DNA from 3 places in the Streptomyces sp. bgisy159 genome. Region 3 is predicted to be linked to each of the others. Evidence: predicted binding sites of a transcription regulator. Region 3 holds the regulator's gene; each other region holds the start of a gene.
What was found. The regulator HrcA, encoded in region 3, represses chaperone genes, less so after heat shock. The targets are predictions, from matches to a motif close to TTNGCACTCNGNNNNNCNGAGTGCNAA.
Positions count from the first base shown of each region.

Region 1 (9,530 bases), on a different contig from region 3:
GAGCGATCCCCAGGCACTCGTCGACGGCTACCGCACCGCGTACTGGGCCGCGGCGGCCCTCATGACGGCGGCCGCCGCGGCAGCCGGCCTGCTGACCGCCGGGCGCTCCACGGGGTCCGGCGGCCCGAGACCCGACGAACGGCGCCGAGGTACCGAACTGGCCGGCCGCCGCTAAGAGCTCGTAACACGATCACGCTGCCCAGTCCCAGTAGTCCTGTCGTGGTGGAGCGTGGGAACGTGGCTCTGGATCGTGGGCGACGGCTTGCGTGGGGAAGAGGGCTGGATGAGCGTGATGTGGGCGGCGACGTCGCCGGAATCTGGACTCTTCCATCCGGTTGAGAGACGTTCAGAGGTGAAGGATCTGTCAGATCGCTTCAACGACCTGCGTTCCTGTGGCCAGGGGTACCTCGAGGTTCGGTCGCCGAACAGGGAGTTCCCGGTGCTGATCCTGGCCTTCCGGGATAATCACGCGGTGGTCCACCTGATGAGTGACACCGAGCGGATGTCTCTGCTCGTAGGAGACGGTACCGTGCCCTCGGGTGCCGAGGTCGAAGTCCCGATCATGGACGAATTCGCCGTGTTCACGGGCGACTTTGTCCTGGATGTCGATCGGGCGTGGGAGCTGGTGCACGACTTCACGCAGATGCGGGCGGCCGGCCCTCTGGGTGAGTGGTGTGAGTTGTAGCCAAAAGCTCGTGACACGATCATGATCGGTGTTTCTTCAGTCGCCTCGAGTAGATGAGGCCGTAGGCCAAGGAGACGAAGGCGTCGTGGAGTAAGGTTCGGCGTTCCCAGCGGACGGCGAGGCGTTTGAACTGGTGGAGCAGGGCGAAGGTCTGCTCGACGACGTAGCGGAGCTTGCCCAGGCCCTTGATGTTCGGGGCGCCCTTGTGGGAGATCACCGGCAGGATCCGCCGCTTGCGCAGCTCCTCGCTGGTGGGGTTGGAGTCGTATCCCTTGTCCCCGAGCAGCGAATCGGGGCGGCGGCGTGGTCGGCCGGGGCGCCCGGCCACCGGCGGGATGCCGTCGTCATCGACGATCCACGGCCGAGTACTCACACCCTCCCGAACGGCCGAATCGTCGCATCGGTCACGCCCGGCCAGGACACCTCAACAAGATCGTGTTGCGAGCTCTAAGGGTCGGCAGCCGGTCCTTGAGGTGGCTCCGGACTCACGGCTGGGGCCACCTTCCCGTTATGGACGAGAGAATGGCTAAAAGGGTGGAATGCCTCGACCTGTCGCCTTATGAGTACATGGAATTTCCGATTCCCCTGGTCTGTGTTGGATGGCTCGGGAAGGAAAACGGGATTCAGCGATGGAATCATCCCGCCATGTCGCGGGAAGTCGTCGATGCGTTCGAACGTGCATCTCGCCGGGTGGTCAGTCGCACATTGGGTGAGCACGAGTGTGAGTTCTGTGTGGACGGCTTGACTGCAGTCGGGAACGGTGAATACCGGTATTACGCACACGACGGCCTTACATACACTGCACCCGTCTTGATCAAACATTATGTGCACGACCACGGGTACCGGCTCCCCGCGCCCTTGCAGAAGAGCCTGCTCGACACCCGCCCGCTCCCCTGGGACCCACGCGCGGAGCGTCTTGCGGCTCTCGTGTCGGACCCGACCGAAGACGTCATCGCGCGCTGCTGGGCCGTCGCCGACCTGGCTCACTGGCCGGATCGCCGGGCTCTCGACGCGCTGGAGTTCGCCGTCCTCGACGAGGAACTGGTCGACCTGACGGGACGCGAGATCGGGAGGTCGCTGAGCGAGGTCCTCTCAGGCATGCCCGGGCAGGACCTGAGCATGCCCGAGAATGATCTACCACTCGAAGTCCGGGCGGGTCTGGCCAGTAACCCGGCGATGGGGTGAAGCCGCCGTCCGCACCCGTCAGGAAGATCCGTGTTGCCTTGCCTACCGTTGTTCTCCTCAGTCCCCCGGAGGGCGGACGTGTCGCGGGATTGCACAGTGAGTTCGATGAAGAGGGACTCGCTGAGATTCGCCGGAGCATCGGGGAGTTCCGGGCGATCACGCTGGAGCACCCCGATGTGCCGTGCGTGGCGATCTTCTGATGGACGTTCTGCACGGAGTCCCGGGCTTGCCGGATACGAACCACGGCGAGCTGGCCGCCTTTGGTGAGGTTGCGGGCTCGTTTTCGAGCGGACCCCCTGTGGGACTGGCGCATCGTGGCGGACAAGCAACACCGAGGGCGAGTGCCGTGAACGATCGAAGGCGCAGGCCGACAAGCGGCCCGCCTCATCTTCTTCGTGGGGCCGCCTGCAGCGGCTGCCTCAACCACCGAGCCACTTCCAACCTGCCGGCGGTGGCCGCCTGTTGTGACTGAGCGCTTCGTTGCCGACTGCGTCCGGACGAAGCCAGCCACGTTGGAATCAACTGGGTGATCGATCCCGATCATGACAGGATGACGGTTCAGGACAGGGGAGGCGGGACGGTATGGGGCTGGACTACAGCTATGAGATCTTCATGCCCCCTCGGAACGTTGCAAGAGCGCTGACCCGGCTGGCCGAGCTCGCGCCCCGAGGCCGCGAGACGCCGCCGCTTCCGGTGACCCTGCCGGGCGGAGAGCAGTTGATCGTGCCGTTCACCTCGAAGTTCAAGAGCGAACCGGTCGACTGTTCGGCAGGCGGCTCGCTCGAACTGGACACCTCGATCGTCGTCGGCGTCGACGACGCGGTGCGCGAGTGCTTCCTCCGCGATTCCGACAGAGTCGACGAGCAGGGACGGGTGTCGGTCGGGTACATCTACCTGACGGTCAGGTTCTCCCCCGCATGGCACCCGAACTTTGCGTCACTGCAGTTCACAGCCGCTACCTCGAGTATGAGCCGGATGTTCGTGCAGTCCGCGAGCGTCAGGAAGGTGTTCACCGACCTCACCGCCACCACCGGTGGTGTGTGCTGCCTCCTCGACACCGAGACCGACATCTTCGACATCTGCTGGCTCAACGGCGAGACGTTCAGTGGTGAGACTGTTCCTGGCACCCGTTTCTCGGGCTTCCAGGATCTCGTCGCCGCCTGGTGCGAGCCGGTGGAGTAGATCGGGGACGGCGCCCGCACGGGATACGGCGCACCTGCCCGGTCAACGCTCAACCGGCCAACTCAGGCGCTCAGTCACACGTGTTGGACGGAACTGCGGAACGACGAAGCTCCCGGTAGACGGGTTCTCGACCAAGATCACCCGTGTCCGCCAGGGGTTTCGCGTGCTGGTCTACCCGTCCTCTAACGACCTGTCCAGTCGCACCCTGCGGTTCCTGACCGAGCGTCTGACAGCCAGGCGGCAGGAGATCGGGACCCGGTGGCGGCGTCTGACCGCCGGTCGTCAGGCTCTGCTCGCCCTGGCCCGTCTGCGCTGTGGTGACACCTACGCCCGGCTCGCCGCCGGGTCCGGTATCGGCATCGCGACCGCATACCGCTACATACGCGAGGCCGTCGATGTGCTGGCCACACTCGCGCCCACCCTGGCCGAGGCGATGCGCATCGCGCGGACCAAGGCGTTCGTGATCCTGGACGGCACCCTGCTGCCGATCGACCGGATCGCCGCCGAAGCCCCGTACTACTCAGGCAAACACAAGAGGCACGGCATGAACATCCAAGTCCTCACCGACCCGTTCGGCCGCCTGTCGTGGGCCTCGCCCGCGTTGCCCGGCTCCACCCACGACCTGACCGCCGCCCGCACTCACGGGATCGTCGAAGCACTCACCGACGCCCACCTCAAGTGCCGGGCCGACAAGGCATACCAGGGCGCCGGCGGCTCCATCCGGGTGCCCTTCCGCGGCCGTCGCCTCAAGCGGTGGCAGCGCTGCCACAACAGCACACACGCCAAGATCCGCTGCCTCGGCGAGCAGGCCATGGCCACCCTGAAGGGCTGGCGTCTCCTACGGAAGCTCCGCTGCAGCACCAACCGCATCACAGCGATCGTCCAGGCCGTCCTCGTCCTTCACCACGCGTCAGCGTGAGGTTGGAAAAGGCTCACTGACCTTCCAAGCGTGGAGTCGACAGGGACTGACGGCTCGTCATCCCTGCGGTTGCTTGCACGACTGGAGCTGCCACGTGCCGGCCCGCCGGGCGGTGGAGCGCGGCGAGGCGGCGGTGGTCGGCTGGGTGAAGGGAGACCTGATGTCCTCGACGGCTGCCTCACCGGCGCCGGCCGATCAGCATCGCCGGGGCGCCGGCCACCCGCGTCAGGAACACCGTCGCCGAGTTCGGCCCCTGCGGCTTGACCTTCTTGCGGAGTTCCTCCGGCTCCACGGCCGAGCCGCGCTTCTTCACCGTGAGGACGCCGACCTGCCGCTCCCTCAGCAGGGCCTTCAGCCGCTTCACGTTGAAGGGGAGGTGGTCGGTGATCTCGTACGCGGTGGCGTACGGCGTGGGGCGCAGCTCGTCGGCGGTGACGTAGGCGATGGTCTCGTCGATGAGCCCGCCGGAGAGCCGCTGGGCCACGTCCGCGACCAGGTGGGCGCGGATCACGGCCCCGTCGGGCTCGTAGAGGTAGCGGCCGACGGGGCGGACCGGCGGGTTGGGCAGGCCGGCGGCGAGGAGGGTGTGGGGGCCGGGGAGGAGGGTGGCGCGGACGGTGCCCGGGGCGGCGGTGCCGAACCACAGCACGGCCTCCTTCACGTCCCCGCCGTCGGAGATCCACTCGGCCTCGGCGTCGCCGGGGACCGTCTCGTGGGGGATGCCGGGGGCGATCTTCAGCGCGGCGCGCGGGGCCGTCCGGGCCGCCTCGATCGCCCAGGACAGGGGCGGCGAGTATGCCTCAGGGTCGAAGACGCGGCCCCGGCCGCCGCGCCGGGCCGGGTCGACGAAGACGGCGTCGAAGCCGGCCGTGTCGACCTCCGTGACGTCCGCCTCCCGGACCTCGATCAGCTCCGCCAGCCCGAGCGCCTCGGCGTTGGCCCGGGCCGTCGCCGCCGTCACCGGGTCCCGGTCCACGGCGAGGACCCGGATCCCGGCCCGGGCCAGGGCGATGGCGTCCCCGCCGATGCCGCAGCACAGGTCGGCGACCGACCGTACGCCCAGCTCCCGCAGGCGCGCCGCGCGGTACGCGGCGACCCCGGCCCGCGTCGACTGCTCCACCCCGTTCGGCGTGAAGTACATCCGGAGCGCGTCCTCCGCACCGAACTTCGCCACCGCCCGCTCCCGCAGTCGGGCCTGGCCGAGCGCCGCCGACACCAGGGCGGCGGGGTGGTCGCGGCGCAGCCGGGTCGCCACGGCCAGCTCGTCGGCGGGCCGGGTGCCGCGCACCTGGTCGAGGAGGGCCCGGCCCTCGGGGGTGAGAAGGGAGGCGAGATCGACTTCGTTCACCGGCTCATTGTCGGTCAGGCGGCGAGTCGTCCGTCGGGCGGCGGCCGGTCGGTCACGCGACGGCCTTGGGCCAGTCGGTGGACGGCGTGCCCCCGGCCGCGGTGTCGGAACCGGGAACGGGAGGCCGGCTGGGAGGATCCGGCGCCATGGGAGTCGTACGACAAAACGATAAAAAGCGTGCGCCTGGGTGGAGTCGGCCGACGCTGCGGCGGGCAGGAGTCCGGGGCGGGGCCGGTGTCCTCGCGGTCGTCGCCGCCGTGTCCGGCTGCGGGCGCGACGACGGCGCCGACGGAACCCGCCCCGCCGCGGGCCAGCAGGCCGGTCAGGAGCAGCCCGGCCGGGCCCTCACGGCGTACGCCGACCGGCTGGAGGCCGCGTACGCCCGCCGGGTCGCCGCCGCCAGGCACTGGAGGCTCAAGCGGGTCCCGCTCACACCCCCGGCGCCGCCCGCGCACAAGCCGCGCATCACCACCCGCAAGGGCTTCGAGGTCGACGACCACGAGAAGCTGGGTCTGCCGCCCGTCTTCACCACCGTCCCGACCAAGGACAAGGTCGTCTTCCTCACCATCGACGACGGCGCCGAGAAGGACCCCGCGTTCCTGCGGATGATGCGCGAACTGGACGTGCCGTACACCGCCTTCCTCTCCGACTACCTGGTCAAGGAGGACTACGGCTACTTCAAGAAGATGCAGCGCGCCGGGATCACCCTCAACAACCACACACTGCACCACCCCTATCTGCCCGCGCTGTCGTACGCCCGGCAGAAACGGGAGATCTGCGGCATGCAGGACGTGATCGAGAAGCACTACGGCAAGCGGCCCCTCCTCTTCCGCCCGCCCTACGGCAACTACAACCAGGACACTCTGCGGGCCGCGAAGTCGTGCGGCGTGAAGTACGCGCCGCTGTGGGACGAGGAGGTGTTCGTGGACCACTGGGAGTACCGCGAGTGGGACCGCGACCTCCACCCCGGCGACATCGTCCTCACCCACTTCCGGGGCCGGAACGACTGGAAGGGCACCATGCCCGACATGGTCCGCCGGTTCCTGGACATGGTCACGGCGAAGGGGTACGCGGTGGCCCGGCTGGAGGACTATCTGTGAGGGCACCGCTGCCCGCGTCGGCGCCATGGCCGGCGACGGCCCTGGCCCTGGCTCTGGTGCCCGCCATGGCGGTGGCCGGCTGCGCACGGCCCGCCGAGCCGGTCGAACGGCCCGCGGGAGCGACGGTCCAGCGGCCGGGTGGGGCGACGGTCGAGCGGCCCGCGGGAACGACGGCCCCGCGGCCCGGGGGAGCAACGACCCGGCGGGCGCGGCCCGACGGCCCGGCGCCGGCCGCGCGCCCCCTGGCCGGCCCCGCATCCCTCCCGCCCGTCGTCCACCGCGTCCCCACCCGCGACAAGGTCGTCTTCCTCACCTACGACGACACCGCCGAGCGCGACGCCCGCTTCCTCGACCTGGTCCGCGAACTCCGGCTCCCCGTCACCCTGTTCCTCACGGACCGCGTGACCGGCCCCGGCTACGCCCGGTTCGCCCGGCTGCGCTCGGCCGGCGCGCGCCTGCAGAACCACACCCTCGACCACACCGCCCTGCGCGGCCTGCCGTACGCCGGGCAGCGCGCGGAGATCTGCGGCCAGCAGCACAAGCTCAGGTCCCGCTTCGGCGTGCGCCCCCGGCTGCTGCGCCCGCCCTACGGCGCCCACGACACCGCCACCCGCCGTGCCGCCGCCGACTGCGGGATCTCGGCGGTCGTGCTGTGGCGCGCCTCGGCCGGGCCCGCCGGCCGCCTCACCTTCACCCGCGGCCCGCGCCGCCTCCTGCCCGGCGACGTCATCGCCGTGGCCCCCGACGAGCCCGCCACCCCCGACCTGCGCGCCCGGACCACCCGCCTGCTGCGGACCGTACGGGAGGAAGGGCTGCGGGTGGCGCGCCTGGAGGACTACTTCTGAGCGGCATCCGGCGGCTTCTGAGCGGCATCCGGTGGCGCATTCCGGCCGACGCGCGGTCCGCATTGGCACTCCGCTTGACCGAGTGCTAATCGCGGTCATAGTCTCGGCTCTGGCACTCCCCACTGGAGAGTGCCAAAAAGCGACGGGCAGGTCCGGCACCCGCGACGACGGATCCACCTGGTCGCCACCTCAGACAGTCAACCCCGTGAGATCTCCGAAGGGGGAGGTCGGATCGTGACGACCGCCAGCACCAAGGTTGCCATCAAGCCGCTCGAGGACCGCATCGTGGTCCAGCCGCTGGACGCCGAGCAGACCACGGCCTCTGGCCTGGTCATCCCGGACACCGCGAAGGAGAAGCCCCAGGAGGGCGCCGTCCTCGCCGTGGGCCCGGGCCGCTTCGAGAACGGCGAGCGCCTGCCGCTCGACGTCAAGGTCGGTGACGTCGTGCTCTACAGCAAGTACGGCGGCACCGAGGTCAAGTACAACGGCGAGGAGTACCTCGTCCTCTCGGCTCGCGACGTCCTCGCGATCATCGAGAAGTAGTACCCGTCGAAGCGGGGAACCGCTTCGAACTGCGCCCCTGGCCCCCCGCGAACACTGATCAGCCGGGCGCCGGGGGCGCAGTGCCATTCCACCCCGTTTTCCGCGTTATCCGCCCAAGATTTCCGAGAGGGCTGCCGCTGTCATGGCGAAGATCCTGAAGTTCGACGAGGACGCCCGTCGCGCCCTTGAGCGCGGCGTCAACAAGCTGGCCGACACGGTCAAGGTGACGATCGGCCCGAAGGGCCGCAACGTCGTCATCGACAAGAAGTTCGGCGCCCCGACCATCACCAACGACGGCGTGACCATCGCCCGCGAGGTGGAGATCGAGGACCCGTACGAGAACCTCGGCGCCCAGCTCGTCAAGGAGGTGGCGACCAAGACCAACGACATCGCGGGTGACGGTACGACCACCGCCACGGTGCTGGCCCAGGCGCTCGTCCGCGAGGGCCTGAAGAACGTCGCCGCCGGTGCCTCCCCGGCGCTGCTGAAGAAGGGCATCGACGCCGCTGTCAAGGCCGTCTCCGACGACCTGCTCGCCTCGGCCCGCCCGATCGACGAGAAGTCCGACATCGCCGCCGTGGCCGCGCTGTCCGCCCAGGACCAGCAGGTCGGCGAGCTCATCGCCGAGGCCATGGACAAGGTCGGCAAGGACGGCGTCATCACCGTCGAGGAGTCCAACACCTTCGGTCTGGAGCTGGACTTCACCGAGGGCATGGCCTTCGACAAGGGCTACCTGTCGCCGTACTTCGTCACGGACCAGGAGCGCATGGAGGCCGTCCTCGACGAGCCGTACATCCTGATCAACCAGGGCAAGATCTCCTCGATCGCCGACCTGCTGCCGCTGCTGGAGAAGGTCATCCAGACCAACTCCTCCAAGCCGCTGCTGATCATCGCCGAGGACGTCGAGGGCGAGGCCCTGTCGACCCTGGTCGTCAACAAGATCCGCGGCACCTTCAACGCCGTCGCCGTGAAGGCCCCCGGCTTCGGCGACCGCCGCAAGGCGATGCTGCAGGACATGGCCGTCCTCACCGGTGCCACCGTCATCTCCGAGGAGGTCGGCCTCAAGCTCGACCAGGTCGGCGTCGACGTGCTCGGCAGCGCCCGCCGCGTCACCGTCACCAAGGACGACACCACGATCGTCGACGGCGCCGGCAAGTCCGAGGACGTGCACGGCCGCGTCGCGCAGATCAAGGCCGAGATCGAGAACACCGACTCCGACTGGGACCGCGAGAAGCTCCAGGAGCGCCTCGCGAAGCTGGCCGGCGGCGTGTGCGTGATCAAGGTCGGCGCCGCCACCGAGGTGGAGCTGAAGGAGAAGAAGCACCGTCTGGAGGACGCCATCTCCGCGACCCGCGCCGCGGTCGAGGAGGGCATCGTCTCCGGTGGTGGCTCCGCGCTGGTCCACGCCGTGAAGGTCCTGGAGGGCAACCTCGACAAGACCGGCGACGAGGCCACCGGTGTCGCCGTGGTCCGCCGTGCCGCCGTCGAGCCGCTGCGCTGGATCGCCGAGAACGCCGGCCTGGAGGGCTACGTCATCGTCTCCAAGGTCGCCGAGCTGGAGAAGGGCAACGGCTACAACGCCGCCACCGGCGAGTACGGCGACCTGGTCAAGGCCGGCGTCATCGACCCGGTCAAGGTCACCCGCTCCGCCCTGGAGAACGCCGCCTCCATCGCCTCCCTCCTCCTGACGACCGAGACCCTGGTCGTCGAGAAGAAGGAAGAG
Region 1 is NZ_JBYIQX010000002.1:137,878-147,407, reverse strand. Features, by position in the region: gene AC3ET3_RS02655 (MFS transporter) at 1-175, shown strand, start outside; gene AC3ET3_RS02650 (hypothetical protein) at 284-685, shown strand; gene AC3ET3_RS02645 (transposase) at 705-1,058, opposite strand; gene AC3ET3_RS02640 (DUF7919 family protein) at 1,196-1,870, shown strand; gene AC3ET3_RS02635 (hypothetical protein) at 2,453-3,052, shown strand; gene AC3ET3_RS02630 (transposase family protein) at 3,216-3,971, shown strand; gene AC3ET3_RS02625 (THUMP-like domain-containing protein) at 4,150-5,337, opposite strand; gene AC3ET3_RS02620 (polysaccharide deacetylase family protein) at 5,466-6,419, shown strand; gene AC3ET3_RS02615 (polysaccharide deacetylase family protein) at 6,485-7,264, shown strand; gene groES (co-chaperone GroES) at 7,499-7,807, shown strand; gene groL (chaperonin GroEL) at 7,950-9,530, shown strand, end outside.
Region 1: the regulator HrcA is predicted to act here: its motif matches at 7,327-7,353, upstream of groES (co-chaperone GroES).

Region 2 (9,530 bases), on a different contig from region 3:
GGGTGGTCCGCCAGCAGCTGGGCGTAGGCCAGCAGCCCGCGCACGATGTTCTTCGACAGCTCGGTCCGGTCGACCCGGACGACCGTCCTGCGGCCGGGGCCGATCTCCTCGCGCAGGGCCGCCATCCGCTCCGCCACATCGGGCCGGTGGGCTCGCTCGCGCAGGAAGTCGGCGTCCGCGCCGAGCCCGTGCACCCCGATCCGGGTGGTGCCGACGCCGCCGACGACGGCGTCGCAGCACGCGGTGAACGCGTCCGCCCAGCGCCGGGTCAGGAAGCCCAGCCGGTCCGCGCCGAGCATGCCGGTCAGCAGCTGCCGGGCGATGTCGTCGGGCAGCATCCGGAAGTACTCGGGCGGCGCCCAGGGCGTGTGCGAGAAGTGGCCGATCCGCAGGTCGGGGCGCAGCTCGCGCAGCATCCCCGGGACCAGGGTCAGGTGGTAGTCCTGGACGAGCACCGACGCGCCCTCGGCGGCCTCCTCGGCCAGTGCCTCGGCGAAGGCGCGGTTGTACGTCTCGTACGACGCCCACTGCCGCCGGAACTCCGCGTCGAAGACCGGCTCCAGCGGGGTCTGGTACAGCATGTGGTGGACGAACCAGAGCACCGAGTTGGCGATGCCGTTGTAGGCGTCGGCGTGCACGTCGGCCGGGATGTCCAGCATCCGGGTGCCCGGCTCGGCGACCCCGTGCCGCACCGCCTCCCGGTCACCGTCGGACAGGGCCGAGCAGACCCACAGGGCCCCGGCGTCCGAGCCGATGGCGGACAGGCCCGAGACCAGTCCGCCGCCGCCGCGCTTGGCGGTCAGTGATCCGTCCGTCTCCCGTGTGTACGAGACCGGGCCGCGGTTGGAGGCGACCAGGACCTGGGCAGCACCGTGCGTGGAAGCCATACGCCACAACCTAGCCCGCCCGGTAAACGCTCAAACGTACGGTTCCACTCGACCCGTTGTGAACATTGTGTGAAGAGGGGATGATGTGCCGCGCACATGCCATGCGTGGCAAGGAGCGCGTGGCGCGCACGGCCGGGGGTGGGCATTCGTGATCGATTTCCGCAGACGTCTCCTGGGCGACCGCAGAGCCACCGGGCTCGCCGCGCTGTTCGCCGCGTCCGTACTCGCCCTGGCCGGCTGCGAGGGCGGTGACGACGGCGCGGCGGCGGACACGAGCGTCACCCAGGTGGCCGTCACGGACAGCCCCGCCGGCCCCACGCCCGAGCCCTCACCGACCCGCGCGGAGCCCACGCCGCCCCCGACCCCCACCCCGGCTCCCGCCCTCGCCACGCTCGCCGACCACACCGGGCAGGCCGTCGGGAAGGCCGCCGCCGACGCGAAGGCCGCCGGTCTGGCGTACGCCGTGTACCTCCAGGGCACCGGTGCCCCGCTCGGCGGCGGCGGCCGGACCGCCTCCTCCTGGGGCGCGGCCGAGAAGGTCTGCGAGCAGATCGACGATCCCGACGACGCCGCCGCCTCCTTCGACGTGGCCTTCGTCGTCGCGCGGGACGGCCGTGACTGCTCCGGCCGGCTGCTGCACACGCCCACCCCGACCCCGCGGGCGGCGCAGACCTCCGGCGGCTCGTCGGGCGGCTCGTCCGGCGGGTCCTCCGGCGGCACGTCCGGTACCGACAAGAGCTGCGCCATCACCAGCCCCGCCGGGAACTGCTACGCCGACGGCCAGTTCTGCGCCAAGCGGCACCACGGGCTGAGCACCTACGGCAGGGGCGGCGAGTACCTCACCTGCGAGCAGGACTCCTCCGGCACCTGGCGCTGGTCGGACGGGCATCCGGGCTGACGGGTATCCGGGCTGACGGGTATCCGGGCTGACTGTCCGGGCCGACGTGCCCCCGCGCCGACGGGCCGCCCGTCGGCCCGGGGCGCCGCCCGTCACGCCACCTTGCGGGCCGCGTACTCCGCGATCTCCACCATCGGCGGCCGCTCCTCCGTGTCCACGGAGTACGTCCGCGGCTCGAACCCCTCATCGGTGCGCTCGAACTGCGTGAGGGAGGGCCGGACGAGGTGGCCGCGGGCCAGCCGCAGCTGGGCGGTGCGGTAGATGGCCGCCGCCATCCGGCCGAGGGCCTGGCCGTCCTGGTGGCGGTGGATGCGCACCCCCAGGTCGACCTGGGCGAGCGCGTCCAGGCCCACCAGGTGCAGGGCGTCGACCAGCATGCCCAGCTCCACCCCGTAGCCCACCGGGAACGGCAGCTGTTCCAGCAGGGAGCGGCGGGCCGCGTACTCGCCGCCCAGCGGCTGCACGAACCCGGCCAGCTGCGGCCAGTGCATGTTCAGCAGCGGGCGGGCCATCAGCTCGGTGACCCGGCCGCCCTGCCCCGCCGCCCCGGCCAGCGGACGGTCGTACATGCCCTTGACCAGGGCGACACCGGGTTCGGTGAGCAGCGGGCCGACGATGCCGGTGACGAAGTCGGAGGAGAACTCCCTGAGGTCCGCGTCGACGAAGCACACGATGTCCCCGCCGGTCACCAGCAGGGAGCGCCAGAGCACCTCGCCCTTGCCGGGCAGGGCGGGCAGGCGGGGCAGGATGTCGTCGCGGTGGACGACCCGGGCGCCCGCGGCGGCGGCCACCTCGGAGGTGCGGTCGGTCGACCCGGAGTCGACGACCACGATCTCGTCGACGAGCGGGATCTGCTGCATGAGGTCGTGGCGGATCACGGCGACGATGTCGCCGACGGTCTCCTCCTCGTTCAGCGCGGGCAGCACGACGGAGACCGTCTGGCCGGTCGCGCGCTTGGCGGCCAGGACGCGGTGCGGCGGGCGGTCGCTCACGGACCAGGAGCGGGTGGTCAGCCAGCGCTCGACTTCTTCCAGCACGCCTGCGGCTCCTCACGGTGTCTCGGCGGTGTCCGCGGGTGTCTCGCGGTTCGGACGACTATCTCAACTGTCCTGGTCGTCGGTTACAGTCTTGAACAACGCTGATGACCATCGCATGTCGGGGGTTGTTGCGCTTACAACTACATACCGCTCATCCAGAGGGGCAGAGGGATACGGCCCGATGAAGCCCCGGCAACCCTCCAGTCGGTTCCCGTCACGTCGGCGTGGCGAGGCTCCCGGCTAGGGAAGGTGCCAAATCCGTCTCACGGCGAGATGCGTCGTGAGGAAGATGAGGAGAAAGGGCCTCGCCTCACATGGCTGTGCAGACAGTTGCAAACTCCGGCAATCCCACCGTCGACCTCGGTCCCGCCGCGGCCCTGAGCTGTCGCGAGTGCGGTCACCGCGTCCCCCTCGGCCCGGTCTTCGCGTGCCAGGAGTGTTTCGGCCCGCTGGAGATCGCCTACGACTTCTCCTCCTACGACACGGAGGAACTGCGCAAGCGGATCGAGGCCGGACCCGCCAACATCTGGCGCTACGCCCCGCTGCTCCCGGTCCCCGCCGACGTCGCCGACAAGCCCAACCTGAACCCGGGCTGGACCAAGCTGGTCAAGGCCGACAACCTGGCGCGCGAACTGGGCGTCACCGGCGGGCTGTACATCAAGGACGACTCCGGCAACCCGACGCACTCGTTCAAGGACCGCGTGGTCGCACAGGCGCTGGAGGCCGCGCGCGCCTTCGGCTTCACCACCCTGTCGTGCTCCTCCACCGGCAACCTCGCCGGTGCCGTCGGCGCCGCCGCCGCCCGGGCCGGCTTCCGCTCCTGCGTGTTCATCCCGCACGACCTGGAGCAGGGCAAGGTCGTCATGGCCGCGGTCTACGGCGGCGAGCTCGTCGGCATCGAGGGCAACTACGACGACGTGAACCGCTTCTGCTCCGAGCTGATCGGCGACCCGGCCGGCGAGGGCTGGGGCTTCGTCAACGTCAACCTGCGGCCCTACTACGCCGAGGGGTCCAAGACCCTGGCCTACGAGATCTGCGAGCAGCTCGGCTGGCGGCTCCCGGACCAGATCGTCGTCCCCATCGCCTCCGGCTCGCAGCTCACGAAGATCGACAAGGGTCTGCAGGAGCTGATCGGGCTGGGGCTGGTCGAGGACCGGCCGTACAAGATCTTCGGCGCGCAGGCGCTCGGCTGCTCGCCGGTCTCCACCGCGTTCAAGGCCGGCCACGACGTCGTACGCCCGCAGAAGCCGGACACCATCGCCAAGTCCCTGGCGATCGGCAACCCCGCCGACGGGCCGTACGTGCTGGACATCGCGCGCCGGACCGGTGGCGCCGTGGAGGACGTCACCGACGAGCAGGTCGTGGACGCGATCAAGGTGCTGGCCCGGACCGAGGGCATCTTCGCGGAGACCGCCGGCGGTGTGACGGTCGGCGTGACGAGGAAGCTGATCGAGAACGGCGTGCTCGACCCGGCGAAGACCACGGTCGTCCTGAACACCGGAGACGGCCTGAAGACCCTCGACGCGGTGGCCGGCACCGGCCTCACCGCCACCATCCGCCCGAACCTGGACTCCTTCCGAGAGGCTGGCCTCGCATGAGCGTGACCGTTCGCATCCCCACCATCCTGCGCACCTACACCGGTGGGCGGGCCGAGGTGCCGGCCGAGGGCGCGACCCTCGCCGACGTCATCGCCGACCTGGAGAAGAACCACACGGGGATCGCCGCGCGCGTGCTGGACGACCAGGGCAAGCTGCGCCGTTTCGTGAACGTGTACGTGAACGACGACGACGTCCGTTTCGAGCAGGGCCTGGCCACCGCGACCCCCGACGGCGCGGGAGTCTCCATCATTCCGGCGGTCGCCGGCGGCTGATCATTACCTTCGGTAATCACGGTTACCGAGCGTTCATGGAATTGCCTCCTCCGTGAGAGAAACGGAGGGGGCAATTCTATGTGATTGAGCGCGGTAGAGTTGGGGAACGTGGTCCCGGCCGACGAGCCGGGAGCCGCGTGTTTCTGCCGCGCTGCCGTCGAGAAGCAGCCAAAGTGCGCCTTGCATTCGCGGCATTTGTTCCTTTTGTGGGGCCCGACTTGGCCTGAATTCCGCCTATTCGCCCCCTCTTTCCGGGCTTGGTGCGTCCAGATTTCTCGTCCGATTGACCTGTTGCAGACGGCAGTTGGACAGATACATTCAGCCGCGGTCGACGCGTTCCGGCGCACGCCCCCGACGACTGGGGGGTGAGGTCTGACCCGGATCCGCGAAGTGTGGATCTGTGCAAGGGCCAGTAATAGGGGAGTTAGGCATGGCTCAGGGCACCGTCAAGTGGTTCAACGCGGAGAAGGGGTACGGCTTCATCGCGGTCGACGGTGGTGCGGACGTCTTCGTCCACTACAGCGCGATCCAGATGGACGGCTACCGCACCCTGGAAGAGGGCCAGCGGGTCGAGTTCGAGATCTCGCAGGGCCAGAAGGGCCCGCAGGCCGACATGGTTCGCGTCACCGCCTGAACGTCCTTTTCGCCGAAGGGCCCGCACCCGTCCCGGGTGCGGGCCCTTCGTCCTGTCCGTCCCCGGCTGATCCCCGTTCCTCCCCCCTGGAGGCGCTTGCACTCGACGGTGCCGAGTGCTAATCATTGGCGTTAGCACTCTGAAGGTGAGAGTGACAGCGAAGGACCGGGTCGGTGAGGCCCGCAGGCCGGGTGGGGCAAGGAACCACGAGGCCCGCGAGCCGTCCGTCGCGGGCGCGGGCGCGGTCCGAAGGAATCACCCCCAGTCCTGGAGGGACCACTTCACATGGCCAAGATCATCGCGTTCGACGAAGAGGCGCGGCGCGGCCTTGAGCGCGGCATGAACCAGCTCGCGGACGCCGTCAAGGTGACCCTCGGCCCCAAGGGTCGCAACGTCGTCCTGGAGAAGAAGTGGGGCGCCCCCACGATCACCAACGACGGTGTCTCCATCGCCAAGGAGATCGAGCTGGAGGACCCGTACGAGAAGATCGGCGCCGAGCTGGTCAAGGAAGTCGCCAAGAAGACGGACGACGTCGCCGGTGACGGTACGACCACCGCCACCGTCCTCGCCCAGGCGCTGGTCCGCGAGGGTCTGCGCAACGTGGCCGCCGGCGCCAACCCGATGGCCCTCAAGCGGGGTATCGAGAAGGCCGTCGAGGCCGTCTCCGCCGCCCTGCTGGAGCAGGCGAAGGATGTCGAGACCAAGGAGCAGATCGCCTCCACGGCCTCCATCTCCGCCGCCGACACCCAGATCGGCGAGCTGATCGCCGAGGCCATGGACAAGGTCGGCAAGGAAGGCGTCATCACCGTCGAGGAGTCGCAGACCTTCGGTCTGGAGCTCGAGCTCACCGAGGGCATGCGCTTCGACAAGGGCTACATCTCCGCCTACTTCGCGACCGACATGGAGCGTATGGAGGCCGTCCTCGACGACCCGTACATCCTCATCGCGAACTCCAAGATCTCCAACGTCAAGGACCTGCTCCCGCTGCTGGAGAAGGTCATGCAGTCGGGCAAGCCGCTGCTGATCATCGCCGAGGACGTCGAGGGCGAGGCCCTGTCGACCCTGGTCGTGAACAAGATCCGCGGCACCTTCAAGTCCGTCGCGGTCAAGGCCCCGGGCTTCGGCGACCGCCGCAAGGCGATGCTGAACGACATCGCCATCCTCACCGGCGGCGAGGTCATCTCCGAGGAGGTCGGTCTCAAGCTCGAGAACACGAGCCTCGACCTGCTGGGCAAGGCCCGCAAGGTCGTCATCACCAAGGACGAGACCACCATCGTCGACGGCGCCGGCTCCTCCGAGCAGGTGCAGGGCCGCGTGAACCAGATCCGCGCCGAGATCGAGAACAGCGACTCCGACTATGACCGCGAGAAGCTGCAGGAGCGCCTGGCGAAGCTCGCCGGCGGTGTCGCGGTCATCAAGGCCGGCGCCGCCACCGAGGTGGAGCTCAAGGAGCGCAAGCACCGCATCGAGGACGCCGTGCGCAACGCCAAGGCGGCCGTCGAGGAGGGCATCGTCGCCGGTGGTGGCGTGGCCCTGCTGCAGGCCTCCCAGGTCTTCGAGAAGCTGGAGCTGGACGGTGACGAGGCGACCGGCGCCAACGCCGTGAAGCTCGCGCTGGAGGCCCCGCTGAAGCAGATCGCCGTCAACGGTGGTCTCGAGGGCGGCGTCGTCGTGGAGAAGGTCCGCAACCTCCAGGTCGGCCACGGCCTGAACGCCGCGACCGGCGAGTACGTCGACATGATCGCCGAGGGCATCATCGACCCGGCCAAGGTGACGCGCTCCGCGCTGCAGAACGCCGCCTCCATCGCGGCCCTGTTCCTCACCACCGAGGCCGTCATCGCCGACAAGCCGGAGAAGGCCGCGGCCCCGGCCGGCGGCGGCATGCCGGGCGGTGACATGGACTTCTGATCGACCTCAGGGTTGATCGACCGTCCAGCGGACCGAGGGCGGCACTCCTTGCGCGGCAGGGGGTGCCGCCCTCGGGCGTGTCCGGAGTCACAGACGGGGCGGACGGGGAATGCGCGGCGGGGTATCGGCAGTTGCTTCATCAGGTGCAACGATGCGTATGCACATACCAGCTGGTCGATCCGAGGAGTCCCCGTGACCGCCACCACCGCCGAGTCCGCCGCGTCCCGCGCGGCCGAGCTGCTCTCCCGTCCCGTCGAGATCAACGGGATGACCGTCCCGAACCGCATCGTGATGGCGCCGATGACGCGGATGTTCTCCCCGGGCGGTGTCCCCGGTGAGGACGTGCGGTCCTACTACGCCCGCCGGGCCGCCGCCGGGGTCGGGCTGATCGTCACCGAGGGGACCTACGTCGGGCACGAGTCGGCCGGCGACCAGGACCGGGTGCCCCGGTTCCACGGGGAGGAGCAGCTGGCCGGCTGGGCGAAGGTCGCCGACGCGGTGCACGCGGCCGGCGGGAAGATCGTGCCCCAGCTGTGGCACATCGGCATGGTCCGCGAGACCGGCAGGCCCCCCTACGCCGACGCGCCCGCCGTCGGCCCCTCCGGCATCCGCCTCGACGGCACCGAGGGCGCCGGCAAGCCCATGACGAGCGGCGACCTGGACGACGTCGTCGCCGCGTTCGCGCGGGCCGCGGCGGACGCCGCGCGCATCGGCTTCGACGGTGTCGAACTGCACGGCGCCCACGGCTACCTGATCGACCAGTTCCTGTGGGAGCGCACCAACCGCCGCACCGACGGCTACGGCGGCGACCCCGTCGCCCGGACCCGGTTCGCCGCCGAGATCGTGGCCGCCGTGCGCGCCGCCGTCCCGGCCGACTTCCCGGTGGTCTTCCGGTACTCGCAGTGGAAGGCCGACGCCTTCGACGCGAAGCTCGCCGAGACCCCGCAGCAGCTGGAGGCGATCCTCGCGCCGCTCGCCGCGGCCGGCGTCGACGCCTTCCACGCCTCCACCCGCCGCTACTGGCTGCCCGAGTTCGACGGCTCCGACCTCAACCTGGCCGGCTGGACCAGGAAGCTCACCGGCAAGCCGGTCGTCACCGTCGGCTCGGTCGGTCTGAACGGCGACTTCGTGCGGGCCTTCGCCGGCGAGGGCGCGCCGCTCGGCGGCCTCGACAACCTTCTCGACCGGCTGGAGCGCGCCGAGTTCGACCTCGTCGCCGTCGGCCGTGCGCTGCTGCAGGACCCGCGGTGGGCGGAGAAGGTGCTGGCGGGCCGCTTCGACGAGCTGACGCCGTACGACGGTGCGGCGCTGCGCACGCTCAGCTGACACCGCGGCCTGCCCTCCGGGCCGCGCCGGGCCGCGCCGGGCCGCGCCGGGCCGCGCCGGGCCGCGCCGGGCCGCGCCGGTCCGGGCCGCGCCGCGCCGGGCCGGAGGTCAGAGGGCCAGCGGTCAGAGGGCGATGGCGGGCCGGAGGCCGGAGGTCAGAGGTTGCCGAGGGGTTCGATGTCGACCCTGACCGGGGTGCCCCAGACCCGCAGCACCTCGTAGTCCGTGAACTCGTGCACCAGCCGGTACGCCATCGCCGGCCGCGATCCGCGGCGCAGCGCCGCCAGGTACAGCTCGGCCTCGTGACGGTCGCGGCGCGGGGTGCCGCACAGCTGCCACTCCTGGCCGTTCCACAGCTCCGGCAGCCAGCGCTGCTGGGGCTGCGGGCGGTCGGCGCGGACGCCGTAGCGGGACGGCGCCGGGTCGGTGTGGTCCCGGGGGAGCGGCTGGGGCGCGGGGCCGGCGTACTCGGCGCGACGGGCGGCGCGCCGCCGGGTCTCGCAGAGCAGGCACAGGTCGGGGGCGCTCTCGTCGACCGGCCCGTTGGGGTGCTCGGCGCACCGGGTGGTCCGCGCGGCCGTGCCGACACTCTCGTCCAGGAGGTCGAGGGCACGCCGCAGATCGGCCTTCACCTCGTGCAACGCGGCGTCCGTGGTGTCGGCGGTCAGGGCCTCGCCGTGCTCCCCGAGAAGGCGCAGGGCACGGCCCAGAGCGTTCAGCTGGGCGTGATTCACCCTCCTACCGTCGCACACGCCCGGGTCCGGCCGCGTCGCCGCCGGAGACATCGCTCGCCGGGACGGCCTCCGCCGCCGGCCGGTCGCCCCCGGTCGCGGCCGGGGCCCGCAGCCGGGATTCGGGGATGCCCGCCAGGTAGGTCGCGGCGAACCCGGTCGTGTAGGCGGTCAGGAGACCGCCCGCGTAGACCGCCGCCGTGACGGTGAGGCTCGCGGTGCCGGACAGGAGGGGGAAG
Region 2 is NZ_JBYIQX010000011.1:41,595-51,124, forward strand. Features, by position in the region: gene AC3ET3_RS13515 (alpha,alpha-trehalose-phosphate synthase (UDP-forming)) at 1-887, opposite strand, end outside; gene AC3ET3_RS13520 (hypothetical protein) at 1,036-1,785, shown strand; gene AC3ET3_RS13525 (glucosyl-3-phosphoglycerate synthase) at 1,878-2,822, opposite strand; SAM riboswitch class I at 2,971-3,118, shown strand; gene thrC (threonine synthase) at 3,137-4,420, shown strand; gene AC3ET3_RS13535 (MoaD/ThiS family protein) at 4,417-4,692, shown strand; gene AC3ET3_RS13540 (cold-shock protein) at 5,123-5,326, shown strand; gene groL (chaperonin GroEL) at 5,612-7,234, shown strand; gene AC3ET3_RS13550 (NADH:flavin oxidoreductase) at 7,427-8,560, shown strand; gene AC3ET3_RS13555 (hypothetical protein) at 8,716-9,294, opposite strand; gene AC3ET3_RS13560 (PTS transporter subunit EIIC) at 9,299-9,530, opposite strand, start outside.
Region 2: the regulator HrcA is predicted to act here: its motif matches at 5,422-5,448, upstream of groL (chaperonin GroEL).

Region 3 (9,530 bases):
TCGGGTGCCATGGCCAGCTCCAGCACCCGGCCGAGGCGTCCGGCGCCCAGCCGGCGCGGAGTGGCGCCGGGGGCGAGGCCGGTGGCCGGCGCGAACTCCAGGGCGTCCTCGCCCTCGGCGTCCGTCACCCACACGGCCCACTCCTCGCCGTCGGCGCGGAAGGTGCGTGGCAGCCGGGCCCGTACGCCGGGCTCGGCGGCGAGCGCGCGGGCGGGCCCGTTGCGGTGGGTGACCCAGTGGACGGCGCCGCGCACCTCGACGGCGCTGCCCCGCGCGGTGTGGTCGGGGGCGGCGCCGCCCAGCCAGCGGGCGGCGGTGATCTGGCGGGGGCGGCGGTCGACGCGCTGTCCGCCGAGCCGGATGTCGAGCCGGCGCGGCTCGGCGCCGTCGAGGTCGTCGAGGATCCACAGCTCACCGGCCGAGCAGTAGACGACCCGGGTGCCGTCGCCGGCCGCGTGGCGGGCGTAGAAGCCTCCCCCGAGGGGGGTGTGGCGGCGCAGGTCGGAGCCGTCGGCGAGGGAGGAGTACAGGGCGCCGGTGCCCTCGTGGTCGGAGAGGAACGCCAGGCGGTCGCCGGCCCACACCGGGCACTCCAGGTTGCCGTCCAGGTCCTCGTGCAGCCGGACGAACTCGCCGGTGCCGTCCCGGTCGATCCACAACTTGCCGGCCATGCCGCCCCGGTAGCGCTTCCAGTGGGCGGCCTCCCGGCTGGCCGCGGACTGCAGCACGGTGTGCGGACCGTAGGCGATGTCGCCGACCGGCCCGTACGGCAGCGTGGTGGCGGGTCCACCGTCCAGCGGGACGGCGCGCGCCCAGCTGCGGCGCAGCGTCGCCTGGTCGTGGGTGCTGAGCGCGAGGACGTGGCCGTCGGGGGTCCAGCCGCGCACCCGGGTGTACCAACTGCCCCAGTGCGTCAGGCGGGTGGAGGGCCCGCCGTCGACGGGGGCGATGTGCACCTCGGGGCCGCCGTCGCGGGTGGAGGCCCAGGCGACGGTGGCGCCGTCGGGCGAGATACGGGGGCTCGACACGGGGACGTTGTCGGCGCTGACCCGCCAGGCGCGACCGCCGTCGAGCGGCGCGAGCCACACGTCGTCCTCGGCGGTGAAGGTCACCAAGTCGCCGTGCGGGTGGGGGAACCGGAGGTATGCGGCGGTCGTCGAGGACTGTGTCACCCGATCAACCCTATGCACCCGTCCGGCCTTCGGACAGGGGTTTCGATCACTTGGCGCGGCAGCGTGGTGGCCGCCGGGCCGGTCACTTGCCCTGGACGGGGCAGCGCGGATCACCCGGGCACCACACGGTGGTGGTGACGGTGACGGTGGGACGCCCCGGGTCGTTCGGCCGCCCGGTGCCCGGGGGTTCGACCGGGGAGGGGCTGCGGGAGCCGCAGTCGCCGAGACCGCTCACCTTGAACAGCTGCCGGTCGCCCACCTCGGCGGTGAGGTCACCGCGCACACAGGCCCCGTCGACGGCACGGGTGACCCGTCCCTTGACGGTGATGTCCTTGCCGTCGCCGGTCCGGCCCTCGCAGTCCACGGAGGCGATGCCCCGCTCGCCGGCCGAAGCCGTCGCGTCCCCGCCGTCGCCGTACCGCGCGGTGCAGGTCAACCACTGCACCTTCACGTGGTGTTGCTCGATCTCGTGGGTGGCGGCCCGGTCGGTGGTGTACGCCACGGAGGCCGCGCCGAGCCCGCCGCCCGGCTCACAGGCGACGGCCCCGCCGACGCCCAGCACCACCACACCCGCCGCGCCGGCCAGCCGTACCCCGCGCGTCCGTCTGCGAAGCGCCCTCATGCACGGCAGCCTGCCACGGGTGTTCCCGGCCCGGAAGACGACATGCGGCCACGCGCCGCGACGCGGAAGGGACTTTCCCGCCAGGCCCTAGCGTGGCCCCATGCGGAAGAAGAGCAGTCTGCGCCGGCTCACCGTGGCCCCGGACACCGTCTGTCTGTGGTCGCTGCGCCACCGGCACACCGACGGTGAGGCCTGCCGGGACGTACTCACGCTGATCCTGGACGGAGTGCGCACCCGGCTGGTGTTCGTCACCGGTGAGGGGCGGGCGGTGGGCGGGGGGTATCTGCCGTCGGGCCTCGCGGTGGACGAGGAGGGGCGGTACCTCAATCTCCATGAGCCTGGCGTCGTCGCGGCGTTCGTCGACGAGGCGGCCCGGCGCGGGCTGCTCGCCGAGGGCGGGGCGTACGACGGCTGGGAGTTGTTCGAGGCAGTCGCGGTCAGCCGCGCGGCACCCCCTCCCGCGGTTCCGCCGGATTCCCCTGCGGGTCGCTGAGGCCGGGCGCGGCGCGCGCGGCCGGTCGTTGAGGCCGGGCGCCGCGTGCGCGGCCCGTCGTTGACGGGCGACGCGCACCCGACCGTCGGCGGAGCCGCGCGGCAGGGGCACAGCGGGCGGTGGCCCCGGCAGGCGGTGGCCCCGGCGGGGCAGGGGTCCCGGCGGACGGTGGTCCCCGCACGGCAGGGGCCCCGGCACGGCAGAGGTCCGCGCCGGTTCAGGACCAGCGTCCGGTGCGGCCGAGCAGCAGGGCGGCGGCGGCCGTGCCGGCCGTCGAGGTGCGCAGGACGCTGGGGCCCAGCCGGTACGGGTGGGCCCCGGCCTGGGCGAACAGCGCCAGCTCCTCCGGCGCGACACCCCCTTCGGGCCCGACGACCAGCACGATGTCGCCGTCGGCGGGCAGTGCGGCGGTCGCCAGGGGCTGCTCGCCGCTCTCGTGCAGGACGGCGGCGAAGTCCGCGTCGGCGAGCAGCGCCGCGACCTGCTTGGTGGTGGCCGCGTCGGCGACCTCGGGAAAGCGCACCCGGCGTGCCTGCTTGCCCGCCTCGCGGGCGGTGGCCCGCCACTTCCCGAGCGCCTTCAGCCCGCGCTCGCCCTTCCACTGGGTGATGCAGCGCGAGGCGGCCCACGGCACGATGGCGTCGACGCCGACCTCGGTCATGGTCTCGACGGCGAGTTCGCCGCGGTCGCCCTTGGGCAGGGCCTGGACGACGGTGAGCCGGGGCCGCGGCGGCGGCTCCTCGTCGATGCTCGCCAGGTCCATGACGACCAGGCGGTCCTTGCCCTCGGCGGCCTTGACGACACCCTGCGCCCAGTGGCCCTGCCCGTCGGTGAGAACGACGTCCTCGCCGGGCCTGAGCCGCTTGACGGAGACGGCGTGCCGCCCCTCGGGCCCGTCGAGGACGTACTCCCCTCCGGGCAGGTCCGACGGGCGCAGGGTCTCGACCACGAAGACGGGTGCCGTCATCGTTCCTCCTCGTAGTACGACAACGCTGTCCGGGCCGCGGCGAGTTCGTCCGCCAGCACCTCGACCAGCCGCCCGGCGGGCAGGTCGCGGGCCATCCGGTGGCCCTGGCCCGCCCACAGCGCCATGCCCTGCGGGTCGTCCGCCTTGGCGGCGGCCTTCCGCAGCGGCGCGGTGAGGTGGTGGACCTCCGGGTAGGCGGCGGGCGCGTACGGGCCGTGCTCGCGCACGAACCGGTTGACCAGGGAGCGCGCCAGGCGCCCGGAGAAGGCCCGGGTCAGTTCGGTCCGGGTGAACAGGGGGTTGGTCAGCGCCTGCTTGTGCGCCGGGGCGGCGCCGGACTCGGGGGTGGCGAGGAACGCGGTGCCCAGCTGGGCGGCGCTCGCGCCGGCGGCGAGGACGGCGGCGATCTGGCTGCCCCGCATGATGCCGCCGGCGGCGACGAGGGGCAGCCGGACGGTCTCCCGGACCTGGGCGAGCAGGGCGAGCAGCCCGATGCCGGCGCCGTCGTTCTCGGGGAGGTCCCGGTGGGTGCCCTGGTGGCCGCCGGCCTCCACGCCCTGCACGATCACCGCGTCGGCGCCGGCCCGCTCCACGGCGAGGGCCTCCTCGGCGGTGGTGGCGCTCACCAGGGTGACGGTGCCGGCGCGGCGCAGCGCGGCCAGCGCCTCGGGGCTCGGCACGCCGAAGTGGAAGGAGGCCACCGGCACCGGGTCGTCGAGCAGGACGGCCAGCTTGGCGTCGTAGCCGTCGTCCCGTCCGCTGTCCGGGTCGCCCAGCCCGGTCTCGTACCAGCCGGCCTCGCCGGCGAGCTGGTGGGCGTAGAGCTCCAGTGACCCGGTCTCGGCGAACTCCGGCTGGGGCACGAAGAGGTTCACGCCGAAGGGCCTGCCGGTGAGTCCTCGCAGCCGCTTGATCTCCTGGTACATGCCGTCGGCCGTCTTGTACCCGGCCGCCAGGAACCCCAGTCCGCCCGCCTCACTGACAGCGGCGGCGAGCGGAGGCACGGAGACACCGCCCGCCATCGGTGCCTGCACGATCGGCAGGGGGAACAGATCGGTCAGTGCGGAGGACATGACGGCATGTTGTCACGTCCTCCGGACAACACCGAACCCGGGCTTCCGATGGCGTGGTCCACTGGTCGCGAGCCGCCTCAGCGGCCGTTGAAGGCGTCCTTCAGCCGCGAGAACAGCCCCTGCTGACCGGGCTGGAACTGCCCCTGGGGGCGTTCCTCGCCGCGCAGTTTCGCCAGTTCGCGCAGCAGGCGCTCCTGCTCGGGGTCGAGCTTGGTCGGGGTCTGCACCTCGACGTGGACGATGAGGTCGCCGCGCCCGCCGCCCCGCAGATGGGTGACGCCCCGGTTGTGCAGCGGGATCGACTGGCCGGACTGGGTGCCGGGCCGGATGTCGACCTCCTCCATGCCGTCCAGGGTCTCCAGCGGCACCTTGGTGCCGAGGGCGGCCGCGGTCATCGGGATGGTCACCGTGCAGTGCAGATCGTCGCCGCGCCGCTGGAAGGTCGAGTGGGGCAGCTCGTGGATCTCGACGTACAGGTCGCCGGCGGGACCGCCGCCGGGGCCGACCTCGCCCTCGCCGGCCAGCTGGATCCGGGTGCCGTTGTCGACACCGGCCGGGATCTTGACCGTGAGGGTGCGGCGGGAGCGTACCCGGCCGTCGCCCGCGCACTCGGGGCACGGCGTCGGCACGACGGTGCCGAAGCCCTGGCACTGGGGGCAGGGGCGGGAGGTCATGACCTGGCCCAGGAAGGACCGGGTCACCTGGGACACCTCGCCGCGGCCGCGGCACATGTCACACGTCTGGGCGGAGGTGCCGGGCGCCGCGCCCTCGCCGCTGCACGTGGTGCAGACGATCGCCGTGTCGACCTGGATGTCCTTGGTGGTGCCGAAGGCCGCCTCGTCGAGGTCGACCTCCAGCCGGATCATCGCGTCCTGGCCGCGCCGCGTCCGCGACCTCGGGCCGCGCTGCGACGCCGTGCCGAAGAACGCGTCCATGATGTCCGAGAAGTTGCCGAAGCCGCCGGCGCCGAAGCCGCCCGCGCCGCCTCCGCCGGCCTGCGAGAGCGGGTCGCCGCCGAGGTCGTAGACCTGCTTCTTCTGCGGGTCCGAGAGCACCTCGTAGGCGGCGTTGATCTCCTTGAACCGCTCCTGGGTCTTCGGATCGGGGTTGACGTCCGGATGCAGCTCGCGAGCGAGCCGCCGGAACGCCTTCTTGATCTCATCCTGCGACGCGTCGCGGCGCACGCCGAGAACGGCGTAGTAGTCCGTGGCCACTTACGACTCCGCCAGGATCTGTCCGACGTACCGTGCCACTGCGCGTACCGCTCCCATCGTTCCCGGGTAGTCCATGCGGGTCGGTCCGACCACGCCGAGCTTGGCAACCGCCTCGCCGCCCGAACCGTAGCCCACCGACACCACCGAGGTGGAGTTGAGTCCCTCGTAGGCGTTCTCGTGCCCGATGCGCACGGTCATGCCCGAATCCCCCGCCTCGCCCAGCAGCTTCAGGAGGACGACCTGCTCCTCCAGCGCTTCCAGGACGGGTCGGATGGTGAGGGGAAAGTCATGTCCGAAGCGGGTCAGATTGGCGGTTCCGCCGATCATCAGCCGCTCTTCGTTCTCCTCGACGAGGGTCTCCAGCAGGGTGGAGAGCACCGCCGAGACAGTGCTGCGGTCCTCCGCCTCGAAGGCGTCGGGCAGGTCCTCCACGAGACGCGGCACGTCCGTGAAGCGGCGGCCGGCGACCCGGCTGTTCAGCCGCGCCCGCAGATCCGCCAGGGACGCCTCGCCGAACGGCGCCGGGCAGTCGATCACCCGCTGCTCGACCCGGCCGGTGTCGGTGATGAGGACCAGCATCAGCCGTGCGGGGGCCAGCGCCAGCAGTTCCACGTGCCGCACCGTGGACCGGCTGAGCGACGGGTACTGCACGACGGCGACCTGCCGGGTCAGCTGCGCGAGCAGCCGCACGGTGCGCGCCACGACGTCGTCGAGGTCGACGGCGCCGTCGAGGAAGTTCTGGATCGCCCGCCGCTCGGGACCGGTCATCGGCTTGACGCCGGCCAATTTGTCGACGAACAGCCGGTAGCCCTTGTCGGTGGGGATCCGCCCGGCGCTGGTGTGCGGCTGGGCGATGTACCCCTCGTCCTCCAGGGCGGCCATGTCGTTGCGGACCGTGGCCGGGGAGACGCCGAGGTTGTGGCGCTCGGTCAGCGCCTTGGAACCGACCGGCTCCTCGGTGCCCACGTAGTCCTGGACGATGGCACGCAGCACCTGGAGCCTTCGTTCACTCAGCATCGCGCGCACACCTCCAGCGGTCGCTGTCCCTTGACGTCTCGCCTGGCACTCTTCGCGGGTGAGTGCCAGCGTTCCCCGGCCCAGTGTACGGCGGTGGGGTGCGCACTGGGCAAGGTCGGTCCCCTCGTACGGGTCTTACGGATAGCGTCCCGGTATGACGGTGACTTGGGAAGAGCTGGGCTGGGAACGCCTCGCGGCCGGGGTGGGGCGGTGCCGGCTCCCGGTCTGGGACTGCACGGCGGGGCTGGTCGTCGGGGCGGACGCGGCGCTGCTGATCGACCCGGGGGCCAGCCTGGCCGAGGGGGCGCGGCTGCGGTACGAGGCGGAGGAACTCGCCGGCCGTCGTGTGACCCATATCGCGCTGACGCACCCCCACTTCGATCATGTGCTCGGGGCGGCCGCGTTCGCGGGCGCGGAGGTGTTCGGGGCGGTCGGGGTGGACGCGGTGCTGGCGCACGCCGAGGAACTGCGCTCGGACGCGGTGCGGCAGGGGCTGGACCCGGCGCTGGCCGAGGAGGCCGCCGACGCCGTGGTCCGGCCCCGGCATCTGGTGTCCGGCGAGTGGACGCTGGGCCTGGGGGGCGACTGCCAGGTGCTGCTGGCGAACGTGGGGCCCGGGCACACCGCGCACGACCTGGCGGTGCTGGTCCCCGGCGAGCGGGAGGTGGTGTTCTGCGGCGACCTGGTCGAGGAGTCCGGTGAGCCGCAGGCCGGGCCGGACGCGCTGCCGGGGCAGTGGCCGGCCGCGCTGGACCGGCTGCTGAAACTGGGCGGTGAGGACGCGGTGTACGTGCCGGGTCACGGGGCGGTGGTGGACGCGGCGTTCGTCCGGGCGCAGCGGGACGCGCTCGCGACTCGTTTCGGCGTGTCCTGAGCGCCGGCCGCCGGCTTCTCCTATCGTCGTCCGAATGCGCCAGTACGCCTCCGATCTCACTCCCCCGTGGAAGAAGCAGCAGCCCGTCCCCGAGGTCCCGGCGGAGCCGGGCCTGGTGGTGGAGGAGCCCGGGACCGGTTTCTGCGGCGCGGTGATCCGCTGCGAGGCGGGCACGGTGACCCTGGAGGACCGCTTCGGCAAGCACCGGGTGTTCCCACTGGAGCCACGCGGGTTCCTGCTGGAGGGGCGGGCGGTGACGCTCGTGCGGCCGCCGTCCGCGGCGCCGGCCCGTCCCGCCCGCACCGCGTCCGGCTCGGTGGCCGTCCCCGGCGCCCGCGCCCGGGTGGCCCGCGCCGGCCGCATCTACGTGGAGGGGCGCCACGACGCCGAGCTGGTCGAGAAGGTGTGGGGCGATGACCTGCGCGTCGAGGGCGTGGTCGTGGAGTACCTGGAGGGCGTGGACGACCTCCCGTCGATCGTGGCCGAGTTCGCCCCCGGCCCGGACGCCCGCCTCGGTGTGCTGGTGGACCACTTGGTGCCGGGTTCGAAGGAGTGGCGCATCGCGCGGTCGGTGACGAGCGAGCACGCGCTGGTGGTGGGCCACCCGTACATCGACATCTGGGAGGCGGTGAAGCCGTCGGCCGTGGGGATCCCGGGCTGGCCGAAGGTGCCGCACGGCCAGGACTGGAAGACGGGGGTGTGCCGGGCGCTGGGGTGGCCGTCCGGCAACACGGGCGCGGTGTGGCAGGCGATCCTGAAGAGGGTCGGCTCCTACAAGGACCTGGAGCCGGAGCTGCTGGGGAGGGTGGAGGAACTGATCGACTTCGTCACGGCAGCCGGTGACGCCGAACCCCGGTGAAGGTTCCGAACTCGCTCGTGTCCAGTTCCACACCGAGCAGTTCGAGCAACACGGGGTCACCGAACTTCGTGATCCACTGCCCGCGATAGTCGGCTTGATCTCCGTCGCCGATGGGGTCGGTGAGGAGAACGCAGTGAGCCATGATCGGGTCGATGATCAGGTAGGCAGGGATTCTGCCTGCTGCGTAGATAGATCGCTTGATCCCGTAGTCCCGGTCGACGCTCGTCTTCGAGACCACCTCGACCACCAATGTGACCATCTGGGACGGCACGAGGTTCCCTGAGTCCGGAGCCACACCACGTTCCAGTACCACGAGGTCCGGAATGGGCTCGCTGGCCTCGTCGATGATGTCCAGGTCCGTCGTCTGGAGTCGTTCCCAGGGCTTGCGCGGAATCTGGTCCTGCACGTCCGCCACGATCCGGTTGTGCACCAGATCGAGAGCAGCCATCATCACGATTTCCCCCCGGAGAAGCTCGACCCTGACGCCCTCGGGAGGCTCAAGCTCCTCGAAGTACTTGGTCATCCCACGCTCGTCCACAGCGGTCATCTCCGTGGCCCTCCACATCCGCCGCGTACTTTTGGCGGCAGCCTACGAACCAGGTTAGGGATCGAACCGGCGCTCCGCACTGATTCACTCACCCGAGTGATCAGTCCACGAGGTCCCGTACCACCGCGTCCGCCAGCAGCCGCCCCCGCAGGGTCAGCACGGCCCGCCCCTCCTCGTACGGACCGCTCTCCAGCAGCCCTTCGTCCAGTGCCCGCCGCGCGGCCGCGAGGCCCGCCTCGCGCAGCAGGTCCAGCGGGGCTCCCTCCCGCAGCCGCAGTTCCAGCAGGACGCGTTCGACGCGGCGGTCCTCCGCCGAGAGCAGTTCGCGGCCCGCCCCGGGCGACCGTCCGGCGGCCAGCGCCGCCGCGTACGCCCCCGGGTGCTTCACGTTCCACCAGCGCACCCCGCCCACGTGCGAGTGCGCGCCGGGGCCCGCGCCCCACCAGTCGGCGCCGCGCCAGTACAGCTCGTTGTGGAGGCAGCGGGCCGGTTCGGAGGTGGCCCAGTTGGAGACCTCGTACCAGTCGTAGCCCGCCGCCGACAGCACGGACTCCGCGAGCAGATAGCGGTCGGCGTGGACGTCGTCGTCGGTCGCCGGTATCTCGCCGCGCCGGATCCGTCGGGCCAGCTGGGTGCCCTCCTCGACGATCAGCGCGTACGCCGAGATGTGGTCCGGGCCGGCGCCGAGCGCC
Region 3 is NZ_JBYIQX010000022.1:63,400-72,929, reverse strand. Features, by position in the region: gene AC3ET3_RS21550 (S41 family peptidase) at 1-1,172, opposite strand, end outside; gene AC3ET3_RS21545 (hypothetical protein) at 1,255-1,794, opposite strand; gene AC3ET3_RS21540 (hypothetical protein) at 1,895-2,287, shown strand; gene AC3ET3_RS21535 (16S rRNA (uracil(1498)-N(3))-methyltransferase) at 2,505-3,254, opposite strand; gene AC3ET3_RS21530 (nitronate monooxygenase) at 3,251-4,327, opposite strand; gene dnaJ (molecular chaperone DnaJ) at 4,405-5,541, opposite strand; gene hrcA (heat-inducible transcriptional repressor HrcA) at 5,542-6,558, opposite strand; gene AC3ET3_RS21515 (MBL fold metallo-hydrolase) at 6,713-7,432, shown strand; gene AC3ET3_RS21510 (DUF3097 domain-containing protein) at 7,467-8,291, shown strand; gene AC3ET3_RS21505 (Uma2 family endonuclease) at 8,260-8,838, opposite strand; gene hemW (radical SAM family heme chaperone HemW) at 8,939-9,530, opposite strand, start outside.